DNA from 3 places in the Mesorhizobium sp. KACC 23794 genome. Region 1 is predicted to be linked to each of the others. Evidence: predicted binding sites of a transcription regulator. Region 1 holds the regulator's gene; each other region holds the start of a gene.
What was found. Region 1 encodes LexA, which represses DNA repair genes until DNA is damaged. Its sites were predicted from a motif close to TGTTCNNNNTGTGTTCNG; they were not measured.
Positions count from the first base shown of each region.

Region 2: ACSBOB_RS03200 (helicase-related protein) is a predicted target of LexA. The motif match lies at 3,365-3,382, and genes of this name have one in related genera.
Region 3: uvrA (excinuclease ABC subunit UvrA) is a predicted target of LexA. The motif match lies at 2,728-2,745, and genes of this name have one in related genera.

Region 1 covers NZ_CP197465.1:3,712,324-3,717,649, forward strand. The annotation lists gene ACSBOB_RS18105 (ComEC/Rec2 family competence protein) at 5-2,578, shown strand; gene lexA (transcriptional repressor LexA) at 2,572-3,282, opposite strand; gene ACSBOB_RS18115 (ABC transporter ATP-binding protein) at 3,474-4,262, opposite strand; gene ACSBOB_RS18120 (ABC transporter ATP-binding protein) at 4,259-5,095, opposite strand; gene nikC (nickel transporter permease) at 5,092-5,326, opposite strand, start outside.
Region 2 covers NZ_CP197465.1:616,177-621,502, reverse strand. The annotation lists gene ACSBOB_RS03215 (acetyl-CoA C-acetyltransferase) at 1-1,106, shown strand, start outside; gene ACSBOB_RS03210 (beta-ketoacyl-ACP reductase) at 1,475-2,197, shown strand; gene aqpZ (aquaporin Z) at 2,466-3,155, opposite strand; gene ACSBOB_RS03200 (helicase-related protein) at 3,532-5,326, shown strand, end outside.
Region 3 covers NZ_CP197465.1:4,548,512-4,553,837, forward strand. The annotation lists gene ssb (single-stranded DNA-binding protein) at 1-189, opposite strand, end outside; gene ACSBOB_RS22295 (hypothetical protein) at 403-666, shown strand; gene ACSBOB_RS22300 (hypothetical protein) at 1,030-2,166, opposite strand; gene uvrA (excinuclease ABC subunit UvrA) at 2,892-5,326, shown strand, end outside.

The sequences.
Region 1 (5,326 bases):
GGCCATGTCGGAGGTGTCCGCGGGCGACCTGGACGAGCGGTTCCTGTTCCGGAAAACGGACATGGAGACCGCCGCCCACCTTGTCGCTTCGCCATCCCGCGAACTTGTCGTCATCCCCCGGCGCCAGACCCGGCTGGAACAATGGTGGCGCAGCGGAGCACACTTGCCGCCCGTGCCGGTCATGGCCTCCCGGGCGGCCGTTGCCTTGCGAAACGCGACCGCGCTGGAAGTGGAACGCGGCACGTTGTTCCTGCTGGTGCCGGTGTTTCTCGCAGCCGGCGCCTTCCTGTATTTCAGCCTTCCGGCCGAGCCGGCTTTCGTGACTCTTGCAACCGGCGTCCTGACTACCCTGGGCACGGCGGTGCTTCTGCGGCGCCATACGGCAGGGCAACTGGCGGCGCTGGCGGTCATGCTCACGCTCTGCGGCGCATTGCTAGCCAAGGGCGAAACCTGGCGGGCCGGCACCAGCATACTCGGCGGCGACATATCGACCCGTATCACCGGCCGTGTCGTCGCCATCGAGCCGCTTTCCAATGGCCGTGCCCGGTTGACCATCGACCTGATGTCGACCGAGCGCCCGAAACTGCGATATGCACCCGAACGTATCCGCGCCACCGCGCGCCACGCGCCGGCGGGCGTGGCGGCGGGGTCGATCATCAACGGCCTCGTCCGGCTGCGTCCGCCCTCCGGGCCGGTGCGTCCCGACAGCTACGATTTCTCGTTCGAGAGCTATTTCGACGGCATCGGCGCCAGCGGCTATTTCATGAAAGGCCCGGACATCGTCGCTGAACCCGGTACTGGTTTCTCCGCTTCGGTCGGCACCTTCATCGAGAATGCCCGCAACACAATCGCCGCGAGGATCCGGCAAAGGATCGGCGGGGCCGAAGGCGAGATTGCCGCCGCATTGGTGGTCGGCGTGCGCGCGGGCATTCCAAACGACGTCAGCGAGGCGCTGCGGCGCACCGGCCTCTATCACATCATCTCGATCTCCGGCCTGCATATGGCGCTGGTCGCCGGCGTGGTGATCGCGGCGCTGAGGGCGGGCTTCGCGCTTTTCCCCGGCGTTTCGTCGCGCCGGCCGGTCCGCAAATATGCGGCGTTGGCCGGCCTTGTCGCGATTGCCGCCTATCTTGCGATCTCCGGCGGCGAGGTCGCGGCGCAGCGCAGTTTCCTCATGCTGGCCGTCATGCTGATCGCGCTGGTGTTCGACCGGGCGGCGCTGACCATGCGCAACCTGGCCATCTCGGCCATCATCGTGCTGGCGATCACCCCGCACGAGGCGATCGGTCCAAGTTTCCAGATGTCCTTCGCGGCGACGGCCGCCCTTGTCGGCGCCTACGCATTCTGGACGCAACGGCGCACCGGGTCCGGACCTTTCCACCACCCGAAACGAGGATGGGTTTCGATCGCGGCGCGGCATGTCGGCGCGTTGGTCGTCGGGCTGCTCCTGACGTCGCTGGTCGCCGGCCTCGCCACGGCTGCCTTCGGCGCCTATCATTTCCAGCGGATCGCGCCGCTGAGCCTCGCCGCAAATCTCGCCGCGATGCCGATCGTGTCGCTGCTGGTCGTGCCTTTTGCAGTGCTTGCGGCAGTCGCCATGCCATTCGGCCTCGACGGGCCGTTCCTGGACGTGATGGGCAAGGGCATCACGGCGATGATCGTTGTGGCGGAATGGTTTTCGGCGCGTTCGCCGATCGACGCGGTTGGCCTGATATCGGGAAAGTCCGTGGTGCTGCTGACCATCGCGCTGATCGTGGCGACAGTGGCGACGACGTGGCTGCGGTTTCTCGCGCTGCCGTTCGCGCTTGCCGGCCTGCTGACGCTCGGCGCGACGCGCACCCCCGACGTGCTGATATCGGAGGACGGGCGGCTGGTGGGCTATCGCACCAGCGAGAGCCTGATGGCCGTCAACAGGCCACGGCCCAACGCCTTCACAGCCGAGAACTGGAAAAGAACGCTGCAGGCCTATGGAATTCACAAGCCGACCAGGGATGTCGGTCCCGATCCGCCAGCGCCTTCCGCAGGCGTCAAGACGGCGAAGGCCGTCTACAAGAAAAGCAATGCAGGCAGGGACGAGGGCAATGGCCCTTCGCCCGGTGGGTCCTTATCGTCAAGGCGGATAGCCTTGGTTCAAAACCCCTATGCCGGGAATCTAACCGTTGCGTCATTCGAGGATGCAACAGACGGGGGCGCGGACGATTCATCGAGCGCCTTCCTGTGCGACGACGTCACCTGCGTCGCATGGCATCCGTCAGGCATCGCCATCATCCACACATCCGATCCGGAAGAAGCGCGGATCGCCTGTTCTTTTGCCGGCGTCATAATCCTCGACAACGCGACCGTGCCGCTGAAATGTGCCAACCCTGCCGTTGCCGTGGTCACCAAACGCGACCTCGCCCGGCATGGCAGCGCGGCGGTCCACCTGCCGTCCAGCGACGGGCAACCCGGTGAAGTTCGTTTCGCCATCCGCTCGCCGGACCGCCCATGGCACAGACACAGAATATTCTCGCGCGAGGCTCGCGGGCTTCCGCCCTACCAAGGCAAGGCGCGCCCGCAGGCGCCGCCGGAAAATCAGTAGCGGCGGATCAGCCCGACCAGTTTTCCCTGAACGCGAACGCGGTCCGGACCGTAGATGCGGGTCTCATAGGCCGGGTTAGCAGCTTCGAGCGCGATCGAAGCGCCCTTCCTGCGAAAACGCTTCAGCGTTGCTTCCTGGTCGTCGACCAGCGCCACGACGATCTCGCCGGGCATGGCTGTATTGGCGTTGCGGATGATCACCGTATCGCCGTCGAGGATACCGGCTTCGATCATCGAATCGCCCCTGACCTCCAGCGCATAATGGTCGCCGCCGGACAGCATTTCCGGTGGAACCGATATGGAATGCGTCCGATGCTGGATCGCATCGATCGGCACGCCGGCCGCGATGCGGCCCATGACGGGGATCGATATCCCGGAACCCGAATCGTCATTGCCGGCGACGCGGGACGGTTCCGCCGGGCGCTTGCCAAGGCTGCCCTCGATCACGCTCGGCGAGAATTTTCTCGCCGCATTGAGGCCGGGCGCGATCGAGTCCGGCAACCGAAGCACTTCCAGCGCCCGCGCCCGGTTCGGCAGCCGGCGAATGAAGCCGCGTTCCTCCAGCGCCGTGATCAGCCGATGGATTCCGGATTTCGACGCCAGATCAAGGGCTTCTTTCATCTCGTCGAAGGAGGGAGGAATGCCGGACTCCTTCAATCTCTCGTGGATGAATAGCAAGAGTTCGTGTTGCTTGCGCGTCAGCATCTTGGCCCCGTCAAGAATCACACCAAAAACAAAACCAGAACAAAACACTATCTGTTCCAGTTGTGTTCCGCAACCGTTAAATATCGGGTTAAGACGGGGGCAACCATGATGCGGAAATCAAGAATCTGCGATGGCAAATCGCGTCCAGGTCTGAGGCAGGCTGACGCTGTCCGCGCGCATGGTGTTCGAGTTCAGGCCTCTTCCCACAGATATTGCAGCAACTCACGGTCGTAACCCGAACTGGCGCGGAAAAGCTGCCGCGTATAGGCATGCTCGAACCGTCCGGCGGCCAGGTCGGCGCTGGCCAAGGTCTCGAGAATGCGGCCGCGGTTCATCACCGCGACACGGTCGCACATGTAGGAAACTACAGCCAGATTATGGCTGACCATGATGGTGGTGAAGCCGCGTTCGCGCCGCAGGCGCCGCAAGAGGTTGAGCACTTCCGCCTGCACGGACACGTCGAGCGCCGAGGTCGGTTCATCCAGAAGAAGCACGCGCGGCTCCAAAATGATGGCGCGGGCGATCGCCACGCGCTGGCGCTGGCCGCCGGAAAGCTGGTGCGGGAAGCGGAAGCGGTGTTCCGGCTTCAGCCCGACATCGGCCAGCGCGCGCTCGACACGCTTTTCCACGTCGGGCAGCCCGTGGATGCGCGCCGGCTCGGACAGCACCTTGTCGACGGTATGGCGCGGGTGCAGCGAGCCATACGGGTCCTGGAATACCATCTGGATCAAGCGTCGTTGCGCATGGCTGCGTGTCGGCGCGACAACGGTGCCGCCGATGCGGATGGTCCCGGAGTAGTCGCCGATCAGCCCGGCGATCGCGTTGAGCACCGTCGATTTGCCCGAACCGGATTCGCCGACCAGACCGAACGCCTCGCCCTCCTCAATCGAAACCGACACCTCTCGGACCGCGCTGAGCCGGCGCGCGCCCTTGCCGAAGCTGATGCCGAGGTTTTCGATCGCGATCATCGGCGCGGTCATCTTGCCCAACTCGCATCGCGTTGCAGCACGGGCAGTTCCGGCCGGTCGTCGCCGAGCCGCGGCGAGGAGGCGAGCAGCCCCTTGGCATAGGGATGCTGGACCCGGTGGAGTTCACTCGCCTTGACGGTTTCGACGACCTTGCCGGCATACATGATCATCACGCGGTCGCAGAAGGCCGACACCATGCCGAGGTCGTGGCTGATCAGGATCAGGCTCATGCCGCGCTCGCGCACCAGGTCGTCGAGGATGGCGAGCACCTGCAACTGCACCGTCACGTCGAGCGCCGAGGTCGGCTCGTCGGCGATCAGCAGTTGCGGCTCGGGGATGAGCATCATCGCGATCATCACCCGCTGGCCCATGCCGCCGGAAAGCTGGTGTGGATAGAGGTGATAGACCGCCTCCGGATCGCGGATCTTGACCGCCTTCAGCGCCTCGATGCTTTTTGCGCGGGCAAGCGCCCGATCTTTTGCGACATGCAGCCGAAACGCCTCCTCGATCTGCTGGCCGACGGTCATCACCGGATTGAGCGAGAATTTGGGGTCCTGCAACACCATGGAGATGCGCTTGCCACGGATCTTCGGCATCTCCTTTGCCGGCACCTTGAGCAGGTCCAGACCCATGAAGGAAAGCCGGTCGGCGCTGACGCGGCCGGGCGGCGGCACGAGCCGCATGATCGAGCGGCCGGTCAGCGATTTACCGGAACCCGATTCGCCGACGATGCCCAGCCGCTCACGGCCGAGCGAAAAGCTGACGCCGCGAACCACGTCCACAAAACCCTGATAGGTCGGGAAGGTGACGCGCAAATTCTCGACGTCGAGGATCGCGCCGCTCATGAGCGTTTCGGGTCCAGCACGTCCCGCAGGCCGTCGCCCAGCAGGTTGAAGCCGAGGCTGACGACGAAGATGGCAATGCCCGGGATCGTCGCCACCCACCATTGGTCGAGCAGGTAGTCGCGGCCGGTGGAGATCATGGCGCCCCATTCCGGTGTGGGCGGCTGCGCGCCGAGGCCGAGAAAGCCGAGGCCGGCGGCGGTCAGGATGATGCCTGCCATATCGAGCGTCATG
Region 2 (5,326 bases), 3.1 Mb from region 1:
CCGCGCATGACCTCGGCAGCGTCGTGGTCAGGGAAGTGCTGGCGCGCGCCGGCGTCGAGGCCGACGAAGTCGACGAGGTGATCCTCGGCCAGGTGCTCACCGCCGGCCAGGGCCAGAACCCGGCGCGGCAGGCGGCGATAAACGCCGGCGTGCCGAAGGAGGCCACCGCTTGGGGCCTTAACCAGGTCTGCGGCTCCGGCCTGCGCGCCATCGCGCTCGGCATGCAGCAGATCGCCTCGGGCGACGCCAGGATCATCATAGCCGGCGGCCAGGAATCCATGTCGCTTTCGGCCCACTGCCAGCACCTGCGCGCCGGCACCAAGATGGGCGACCTGAAGCTGATCGACACGATGATCAAGGACGGGCTGTGGGACGCCTTCAACGGCTACCACATGGGCAACACCGCCGAAAACGTCGCGAAGCAGTTCCAGATCACCCGCGACGCCCAGGACCAGTTCGCGCTCGCCTCGCAGAACAAGGCCGAGGCCGCCCAGAAGGCCGGAAAGTTCAAGGACGAGATCGTCGCCGTAACCATCAAGGGCCGCAAGGGCGACACCATCGTCGACGCCGACGAATACATTCGCCACGGCGCGACGCTGGACGCCATGCAGAAGCTGAAGCCGGCCTTCGACAAGGACGGCACGGTGACCGCCGCCAACGCTTCCGGGCTGAATGACGGCGCAGCCGCCACGCTGCTGATGACCGAGGCCGAAGCGGCGCGCCGCGGCATCACCCCGCTGGTGCGCATTGTCTCGTGGGCAACCGCCGGCGTCGACCCCTCGGTGATGGGCACCGGCCCGATCCCGGCCTCGCAGAAGGCGCTGGAAAAGGCCGGTTGGACGGTCGGCGACCTCGACCTCGTCGAAGCCAACGAGGCTTTCGCCGCGCAGGCCTGCGCGGTCAACAAGGGCATGGGCTGGAACCCGGACATCGTCAACGTCAACGGCGGCGCGATCGCCATCGGCCACCCGATCGGCGCATCCGGCGCCCGCGTCTTCAACACGCTGGTCTTCGAGATGCGCCGCCGCGGCGCCAAGAAGGGTCTCGCCACGCTGTGCATTGGCGGCGGCATGGGTGTGGCGATGTGTGTCGAGGCGATGAATTGACCCGGGGCGAATGGCGCGCGTAATCCAATTCGCTGAAGCCACGGAGCGATATCGCTGTCGTGTCTGTGGCCTCAACCACTATCCCGACGAGCCTTGGGGAACTGACGGCGATTCCCCGACATATATTATTTGCGATTGCTGCGGCGTTGAGTTCGGCTATGGCGATACCCACCAGTGGAATTGCGCGGCCATTCGAAAGCACTGGGTCGAAGTAGAAAATTGCCGATGGTCGTCGCCGAAATTGTGCCCGCCTGACTGGAGGTCGGCAGACCAGTTGCGTAGAGTTCCGCATGCGTTCAAAGGCGATGAGGATGACCTTTTGATTGCAAGAGCAGAGAAGCTGGCCAGTTAAACGGGAGGAGATGGACGTGGCACGAGTTGCACTGGTAACGGGTGGGTCCCGCGGCATAGGTGCTGCGATTTCAATTGCCCTCAAAAATGCCGGCTATCATGTTGCCGCCAACTACGCCGGCAACGAGGAAGCGGCGGCAAAATTCACCACCGAAACCGGCATAAAAACCTACAAATGGTCGGTCGCCGATTACGACGCCTGCGCCGCCGGCATAAAACAGGTCGAGGCCGATCTCGGTCCGGTCGAGGTGCTGGTCAACAATGCCGGCATCACCCGCGACGCGATGTTCCACAAAATGACGCCGCAGCAGTGGAACGAGGTCATAGGCACCAATCTGAACGGCGCCTTCAACATGACCCATCCGCTGTGGACCGGCATGCGCGACCGAAAATTCGGCCGCGTCATCACCATCTCCTCCATCAACGGCCAGAAGGGCCAGATGGGCCAGGCCAACTATTCCGCCGCCAAGGCCGGCGACATCGGCTTCACCAAGGCGCTTGCTCAAGAGGGGGCTCGCGCGGGCATCACCGTCAACGTGATTGCGCCCGGCTACATTGGCACGGAGATGGTGATGGCCGTGCCGGAAAAGGTGCGCGAATCGATCATCGCGCAGATCCCGGTCGGCCGTCTCGGCGAGCCCGACGAGATCGCCCGCTGCGTCGTCTTCCTCGCCTCCGACGAGGCCGGCTTCATCACCGGCTCGACGCTGACGGCCAATGGCGGGCAGTATATTACGTGAGCGTCAGGCAGATGGATTGATGCGATGGGTGAGCCCGTCGCATCATGGTTCCACGCCACACTCCGTCCAGCACCCCTCATCCGACCTCGCTTCGCTCGGCCACCTTCTCCCACAAGGGGAGAAGGTGGCCGAGCGAAGCGAGGTCGGATGAGGGGTGCCGGACCGAGCGCCGTAGTTCCGCCGAATGCCACAATACAACACGGCGGCGCATTGAACGCCGCCGTCTCGCTCGAAACACGCGCCCGGGCGACAGCCCGAGCGGCCAAAACTACTTCTTCTCGAACAGCGCCGAGTGCACGATGCCGGCCAGCGCGCCGCCGATCAGCGGGGCGACCCAGAACAGCCAGAGCTGCGCCAGCGCCGGGCCTTCCGCGAACAGCGCCACGCCGGTGGAGCGTGCCGGGTTGACCGAGGTGTTGGTCACCGGGATCGTCACCAGATGGATCAGCGTCAGGCACAGGCCGATGGCGATCGGCGCGAAGCCGGCGGGAACGTCGCCGGACGTCACCCGCAGGATGACGAACAGGAAGATGAAGGTCATGACGATCTCGATGATCAGCCCCGAGAGCATCGAGAACTTGCCGGGCGACGCGTCTCCATAGCCGTTGGAGGCGAAGCCGCCGACGCCGGCGAAGTCCGCCTTGCCGCTCACGATCGCATAGAGCACCACCGCCGCGACGATCGCGCCGACGACCTGCGCGACGATGTAAGGAATGACGTCCTTGGCCTCGAAGCGGCCGCCGGTGAACAGGCCGACGGTGACCGCCGGGTTGAAATGGCCGCCGGAAATGCCGCCCACCGCATAGGCCATCGTCAGCACCGTCAGGCCGAAGGCCAGCGCCACTCCGAGAAACCCAATGCCAAAACCGGGAAAGCCGGCGGCAAGCACCGCACTGCCACACCCACCCAACACAAGCCAGAACGTACCGATAAATTCAGCGATCAATCGCTTAGACATGGCAGAATTCCCTCCTTGACCACGGCGCACACTCTATCTCTGCGTGCAGGCAAAAAAAAGCCACAATTGAGAGTCCGCCAACGCCCGCCGGGGAGATTCCCCGGAGTCAAATTTGGATTCAGGATCAACACGATAGCGCGGACGAGGCTCGTCGGGAGCAAGATGGAACAAACCCTGAATCAGGTCGAGTCAGCGATTCGTCGCCGATTCGTTCCAGACTCGTTCCGCGAATCAACCGGCCGGTCCGGAACATAAGGCTTCCGTTTCCCGCCCGAAGTCCCTATTTCTGACGCACAGGGCGGGTTGCCGAAATCCTGGGCGAGGCTATCTGCGGGTGGCGCGCCGAAACCAAGCCGAAGGGCCGATTTCCGATCCGATGAATCTCCACCAGTTCAAGGCCGACCCGCTGATCCTCTCCGGGCGCGACGTGACCGCCGTGCTGGGACCGACCAACACCGGCAAGACCCACCTCGCCATCGAACGCATGGTCGCCCACGAGAGCGGCGTCATCGGCCTGCCGCTCCGCCTCCTGGCGCGCGAGGTCTATGCCCGCGTCTGCGAGAAGGTCGGTGCAAACAAGGTCGCGCTGGTCACCGGCGAGGAGAAGATCACGCCGGCTGGCGCGCGCTATTCAGTCTGCACGGTGGAAGCCATGCCGCGCGAGACGGACGCCGCCTTCGTCGCCATCGACGAGATCCAGCTCGCTGGCGACCTCGAGCGCGGCCACATCTTCACCGACCGCATCCTGCATCTGCGCGGGCGGCAGGAGACGCTGCTGCTCGGCGCCGCCACTATGCGCGGCATCCTTGAAAGATTGCTGCGCGGCATATCGGTGGTGACCCGGCCGCGCCTGTCGCACCTGGCCTATGCCGGATCGAAGAAGCTGACCCGCCTGCCGCGCCGCTCGGCCATCGTCGCGTTCTCCGCCGACGAGGTCTACGCCATCGCCGAACTGATCCGCCGCCAACGCGGCGGCGCCGCCGTCGTGCTCGGCGCGCTATCGCCGCGCACCCGCAATTCGCAGGTCGCGCTCTACCAGTCGGGCGACGTCGACTATCTCGTCGCAACCGACGCCATCGGCATGGGGTTGAACCTCGATGTCGATCATGTCGCCTTCGCCCAGAACCGGAAATTCGACGGATTCCAGTACCGCCCACTGACAGCGGCGGAACTCGGCCAGATCGCCGGCCGCGCCGGCCGGCACCTGCGCGACGGCACTTTTGGGGTCACCGGCCAGGTCGATCCGCTCGACGACGATCTGGTCGAGAAGATCGAGGGGCACGATTTCGAGCCGGTGAAGGTGCTGCAATGGCGCACCGCGCAATTCGACTTCTCCAGCCTCGACGCACTGCGCCACTCGATCGAGACGCCCACACCTGTCGAGGGCCTGACGCGCGCGCTGCCCGCCGTCGACGTCCGCGCCCTGGAACACCTCGCCCGCGATCCGGACATCCGGGACCTGGCGACAAGCAGGCAGCGCGTCGCGCTGCTCTGGGACGTCTGCTCGCTGCCGGACTACCGGCGCATCGCGCCGGCGCAGCATTCGGAGCTGATCGGCTCGATCTATGGCGACATCGCCCGGCGCGCCCATGTCGACGAGAATTACATGGCCGAGCAGGTGCGCCGTTCCGATTCCACCGAGGGCGATATCGACACGCTGTCCGGTCGCATCGCCCAGATCCGCACCTGGACCTATGTGTCGAACCGGCCTGGCTGGCTGGCCGATCCGCTGCACTGGCAGGAAAAAACGCGCGAGATCGAAAACAGATTGTCCGATGCCCTGCATGAGCGGTTGACGAAACGCTTCGTTGATCGCAGGACTTCCGTCCTCATGCGGCGCCTAAGAGAAAATACGATGCTTGAAGCCGAGATAGACCCGTCCGGAACCGTCACAGTCGAAGGCCACCATGTCGGCGACCTGCAAGGGTTCCGCTTCACCGCCGACCAGAGTGCCGGCGGCGAGGATGGCAAGGCGATCCGCGCCGCCGCGCAGAAGGCGCTTGCCGCCGAGTTCGAGGCGCGCGCCGACCGTTTCGCGCTGTCCGGCAATCACGACATCGCGCTGGCGTCGGATGGCATATTGCGCTGGATCGGCGCGCCGATCGGCACGCTTGCCGCGACTGAGGACGCGCTGAAGCCGCGCGTCATCCTGCTCGCCGACGAACAGTTGA
Region 3 (5,326 bases), 840 kb from region 1:
GTTGTCGTTGAACACGACGATGTTATGCCACTCGGTCTTCTCCTTGCGCTCGCCGGAATTCTTGTCGCGCCAGCTTTCCGACGTCGCGATGCGGAAATTAACCACCGGCTCGCCCGAGTTCAGCCGGCGAATTTCCGGATCGGCCCCGAGATTGCCCACCAGAATGACCTTGTTTACGCTACCCGCCATGGCACTTCTCCACGCTTGTCCTAAATTTGGCTGTCCATACGTTCGGCCGCATCCTATCCGATCGGCGCTGCCGGCGCGGCGATCGTCCGCAATTCATACGGCCTGTCCACAGTTAGTTTTGTACTTGTTTTGTTCACAAAGCGCCAGCAAAAAATGTCAGGACCTCACGATGCTGCGTTTTGATTTCGCCGGCATCGTTCCTATAGTCACGGCATGACCTTCGTTTCCGTCTGCTCCGCTCTCGTCCTGGCCGCTTCGGTCGCCGCCTCGCCGGCACTCGCCGATCAACCGGCGGCCAAGACCGCCCTGCCCGGCGTGAAGCAGCCCGAACCGATCGTGAAACCGCTCGCCGAGCCGCTGGAACAGGCGGGCAAGAACGGGGACGGCTTCGTCCGCATGGGCGACTGGGACGTGAAGATATCCGGGCAGATGCGGGTCGACATCCGCGCTGGCACGCTGCCGGGAACGCCGCGCTGACCGGCCAACAGCGCCCGCCGAGCCTCGCCGTTTACAGCCGAAGAGCGAGAGTCCGCCCTGCTATTCCGCCGCTCGCGGAAAAATCCTGCGCGGCTGCCTGAATATGCAAGGCGGTTAGGCAGCAGCCGCACAGGCTCATTTCGTTTTCTTCCGGAGGTCGGCGGCGCCAAGTTCCTGCCATATCCGATCGAAATCATAACCGACGTATCCCGGCTCTCCCGCCATCCACGTCTCTATGCCTTCCAGCCATTCGGCAACCTTGGGCCGGCCATTCTCGGTGCGGGCCGCCCCGCGCGGGCTCACATCATCAAGGACTTCCAGCGGCAGGTCGAGCAGCCGTGCAAGGACCTCGTCTGCCGAAGACTAAGGTCCATCGTCGGGATTGGAAAGTTCTTCATAGCTGTGGATCTGTGTCTGCGGCTGGCCGATCTGGCCTTTGAGGATCGACTTCAGCATGACCTTCGCCCGATCGGCGCGCGGCTTCGAGTTGGCGGAAAGGATCAGCGCCTGGCCTTGCAGGTCAATCGAGGCCAGCACCTCGGTGCCGTCGTCCAGCGTGATGTGAAGCTTTTCGTCCTCGACATACGACCCTCTGCCTGACGGCGCAGCCGAAGCGGCAGCGGCCTCCACCCAGTTCCAGAGGCCGTCATCCTGCCGCAGCAGTTCCGATGCCTGGTCCAGCCGGCCGGCGATCGCCTCCGGCGTGGCGCCGACGGTCAGCGGATAGCGGATCGTATGAAATGAAAGCGCCTCGCCGTCGCTGTTGAAGCGCGGCGGCGGCACCTTGTCGATCTTGCCGTTCAGCCTGTCCTCCAGCCAGATCGCGGTGAATTCCGGCGCCGAGCCGTGCAGGTAGATCATTCGGGCGAGTTCCGAAAAGTCGACCCCTTCCGCCTCGTCACCGGCCGGAAGCTCCTGCCTCGACGCTTCATCGCCAATCCTCTTCATCGGATCGGAAATTGTCTCGATCACCTCGGCATAGGCAGCCTCGCTGAACGTGGCCAAACCGCCTGCCAGGCGGTGCTTTCCGGCGACCTCGACGACCCGGCAGCCAAGCCGATCGAGGGTCTGCAACCTGCGCGTCGCCGTATGCTCGGTGACACGCACCGGTTCGCCGCCGCGAATGAGATCGCGCAGCAGCATGGACTGGCCGGGAACGATCTCGCTGACCTCATAGAGGCTGAACAGCGAGTCGCGCAGCGCCTCCATGTAGCGGCGGGCGGAGGGCGACTCCTTCCAGCCGCGCCGCTTCAGATAGTCGTCGACGATCGTGCGCTCGTCCTCCTCGGAAGCCGGCCGGGTGAGGAAATCCTCGAAAGCGCAGCCCCAGAGATTGCTCATCTCGGCTTCGCCGATCAATTCCTCGAGTTTTTCGTGGTCGATGCCGTAATCGTCGAGGGCCTGTCCGAAATGTTCGTCGAACACCTCGTCGAACAGATCCTGCCATTCCTCCCGGTTCGACCATTTCATCAGGCCGGCGAGTTCATGGTTTTTGGACATCTGTTCCTGCCGAATATCGGGACGCTGGGCGACGCGCAGCTTAACCCGGCGAAAAAGGAAGCGCGATGACAGGAACAGGCTGGCTGCGCGATCATCCACAACGATAAAACCCTGTCCGCTCGTCCGAGCGAACAGGGTTTGTGGGATTTTACCCCTGCCGGGAATCTTTTACCGGCTTTGAATTCGGGTGCTTCGCGGCGTCAGCCGACGACCCGACCAGCAGTCTCTGATTGTGGGGGAAACGGCCAGTCTTGCCTGCCGGATTTCATCCCGGCCGCTCGCTGCCGCTGGCTCCGTCTCAGGCGCGGAGCCTGTTGGAACTATCCGGTGGAGTCATACCTCGCTCCTGTAACCGTTCGACCAATGCCAACCAGGGACGAGCTGCGGCGTCTCGCAGATCCGGCTTCCGCCATTCCAGGCCGCTTGCGCTGGCCTCTCACCCGGAGGACGATTGGAGTGTGCCAAGCCCTGGCCGCCGCGTCAACCCAAGATGATGAGCCGGCGCAAATGTGATCGACACTGGCGCCGTCCTTTCTGGCCCAACCGCTTTGTCAGGAGGGTTGTTCGGCCTTTGTTCTTTTCACTTGCCCTCTCCCGCCAAAGACGCCTAAATCCGCCTTTGGCGGCGCCGTGCCTCGACACGGCGGCCGGCATACCTACATAGGCGAAGGCGGTTCCATCTGGGCCGGCCAGGACCCACGATCATGGACAGGCGGCGGAGCGGCATGGCCGACCACAAATTTATCTCGGTTCGCGGCGCGCGCGAGCACAATCTGAAGAATGTCGACCTCGACCTGCCGCGCGACAGCCTCGTCGTGATGACCGGCCTGTCGGGCTCCGGAAAATCCTCGCTCGCCTTTGACACCATCTACGCCGAGGGCCAGCGCCGTTATGTCGAGAGCCTGTCGGCCTATGCCCGGCAGTTCCTGGAAATGATGCAGAAGCCGGACGTCGACCAGATCGACGGATTGAGCCCGGCCATCTCGATCGAGCAGAAGACGACCTCGCGCAATCCGCGCTCGACGGTCGGCACCGTCACCGAGATCTACGACTATATGCGCCTGCTCTATGCGCGCGTCGGCATTCCCTATTCGCCGGCGACCGGCCTGCCGATCGAGAGCCAGACGGTCAGCCAGATGGTCGACCGCGTGCTGGCGCTCCCGGAAGGCACGCGGCTCTACCTGCTTGCGCCGATCGTCCGGGGCCGCAAGGGCGAGTACAAGAAGGAGCTGCTGGAACTGCAGAAGAAGGGCTTTCAGCGCGTCAAGGTCGACGGCGCCTTCTACGAGATCGCCGAGGCGCCGACGCTGGACAAGAAATACAAGCACGACATCGACGTGGTCGTCGATCGCATCGTGGTGCGCGGCGATCTTTCCGCGCGGCTGGCCGACTCCATCGAGACGGCGCTGAAACTCGCCGACGGGCTCTGCGTCGCCGAGTTCGCCGACAAGCCGCTGGACGCCAGCCAGACCGGCGACGACGCGGTCAACAAATCCGCCAACGAAACCCACGAACGCATTCTGTTCTCGGAGAAATTCGCCTGCCCTGTCTCGGGCTTCACCATCCCCGAGATCGAGCCGCGCCTGTTCTCCTTCAACAACCCGTTCGGCGCCTGCCCGACCTGCGACGGTCTCGGCAGCCAGCGCGCCATCGACGAGAATTTGATCGTGCCGGACGACAATGTCACGCTGCGCGACGGCGCGGTCAGCCCGTGGGCGAAATCCACCTCGCCCTATTACGCGCAGACGCTGGAGGCGCTTGGAAAAGCCTACGGATTCAAACTCGGCGACAAGTTTTCCAGCCTGTCGGACGCAGCGAAACACGCCGTGCTGCGCGGCACCGGCGAGCGCGAGATCACCTTCAACTATGATGACGGCCTGCGCTCCTACAAGACCACCAAGACGTTCGAGGGTGTCATCCCCAATCTCGAGCGCCGCTGGAAGGAAACGGAATCGGCCTGGATGCGCGAGGAGATCGAGCGCTTCATGTCGGCCACCCCCTGCCCGGCCTGCAACGGGTTCCGCCTCAAGCCGGAGTCGCTGGCGGTCAAGATCGGCGGCTGCCATATCGGCGAGGTCTCCAACATGTCGATCCGCAAGGCGGATCAATGGTTTACCGAGCTGCCGCAAAAACTCAACGCCAAGCAGAACGAGATCGCGGTGCGCGTGCTCAAGGAGATCCGCGAGCGCCTGCGTTTCCTCAACGATGTCGGCCTCGACTACCTCACCATGGCGCGCAATTCCGGCACGCTGTCGGGCGGCGAGAGCCAGCGCATCCGGCTGGCCAGCCAGATCGGTTCCGGCCTCACCGGTGTGCTCTACGTGCTCGACGAGCCCTCCATCGGCCTGCACCAGCGCGATAACGCCCGCCTGCTCGACACGCTGAAACATCTGCGCGACCTCGGCAACACGGTCATCGTCGTCGAGCACGACGAGGACGCCATTTTGACCGCCGACTACGTCGTCGACATCGGCCCCGCCGCCGGCATCCATGGCGGCCGCGTGATCGCGCAAGGGTCGCCCGCCGAGATCATGGCCAACCCGAACTCGATTACCGGAAAGTACCTGACCGGCGAACTGGAAATCGCCCTGCCCGACGAGCGCCGAAAAATGAAGAAGGGCCGGCGCATAAAAGTCGTCGGCGCGCGCGGCAACAATCTGAAGGACGTGACGGCCGAAATCCCGCTCGGCACGTTTACCGCCGTCACCGGCGTGTCGGGCGGCGGCAAGTCGACCTTTCTGATCGAGACCCTGTTCAAGGCCGCCTCGCGCCGTATCATGGGCTCGCGCGAGCACCCGGCCGACCACGACCGCATCGAGGGCCTGGAATTCCTGGACAAGGTCATCGACATCGACCAGAGCCCGATCGGCCGCACGCCGCGCTCCAATCCGGCCACCTACACCGGCGCCTTCACGCCGATCCGCGACTGGTTCGCCGGCCTGCCGGAAGCCAAGGCGCGCGGCTACCAGCCCGGCCGCTTCTCCTTCAACGTCAAGGGCGGCCGCTGCGAGGCCTGCCAGGGCGACGGCGTCATCAAGATCGAAATGCACTTCCTGCCCGACGTCTACGTCACCTGCGACGTCTGCCACGGCAAACGCTACAACCGCGAGACGCTGGACGTGCTGTTCAAGGGCAAGTCGATCGCCGACGTGCTCGACAT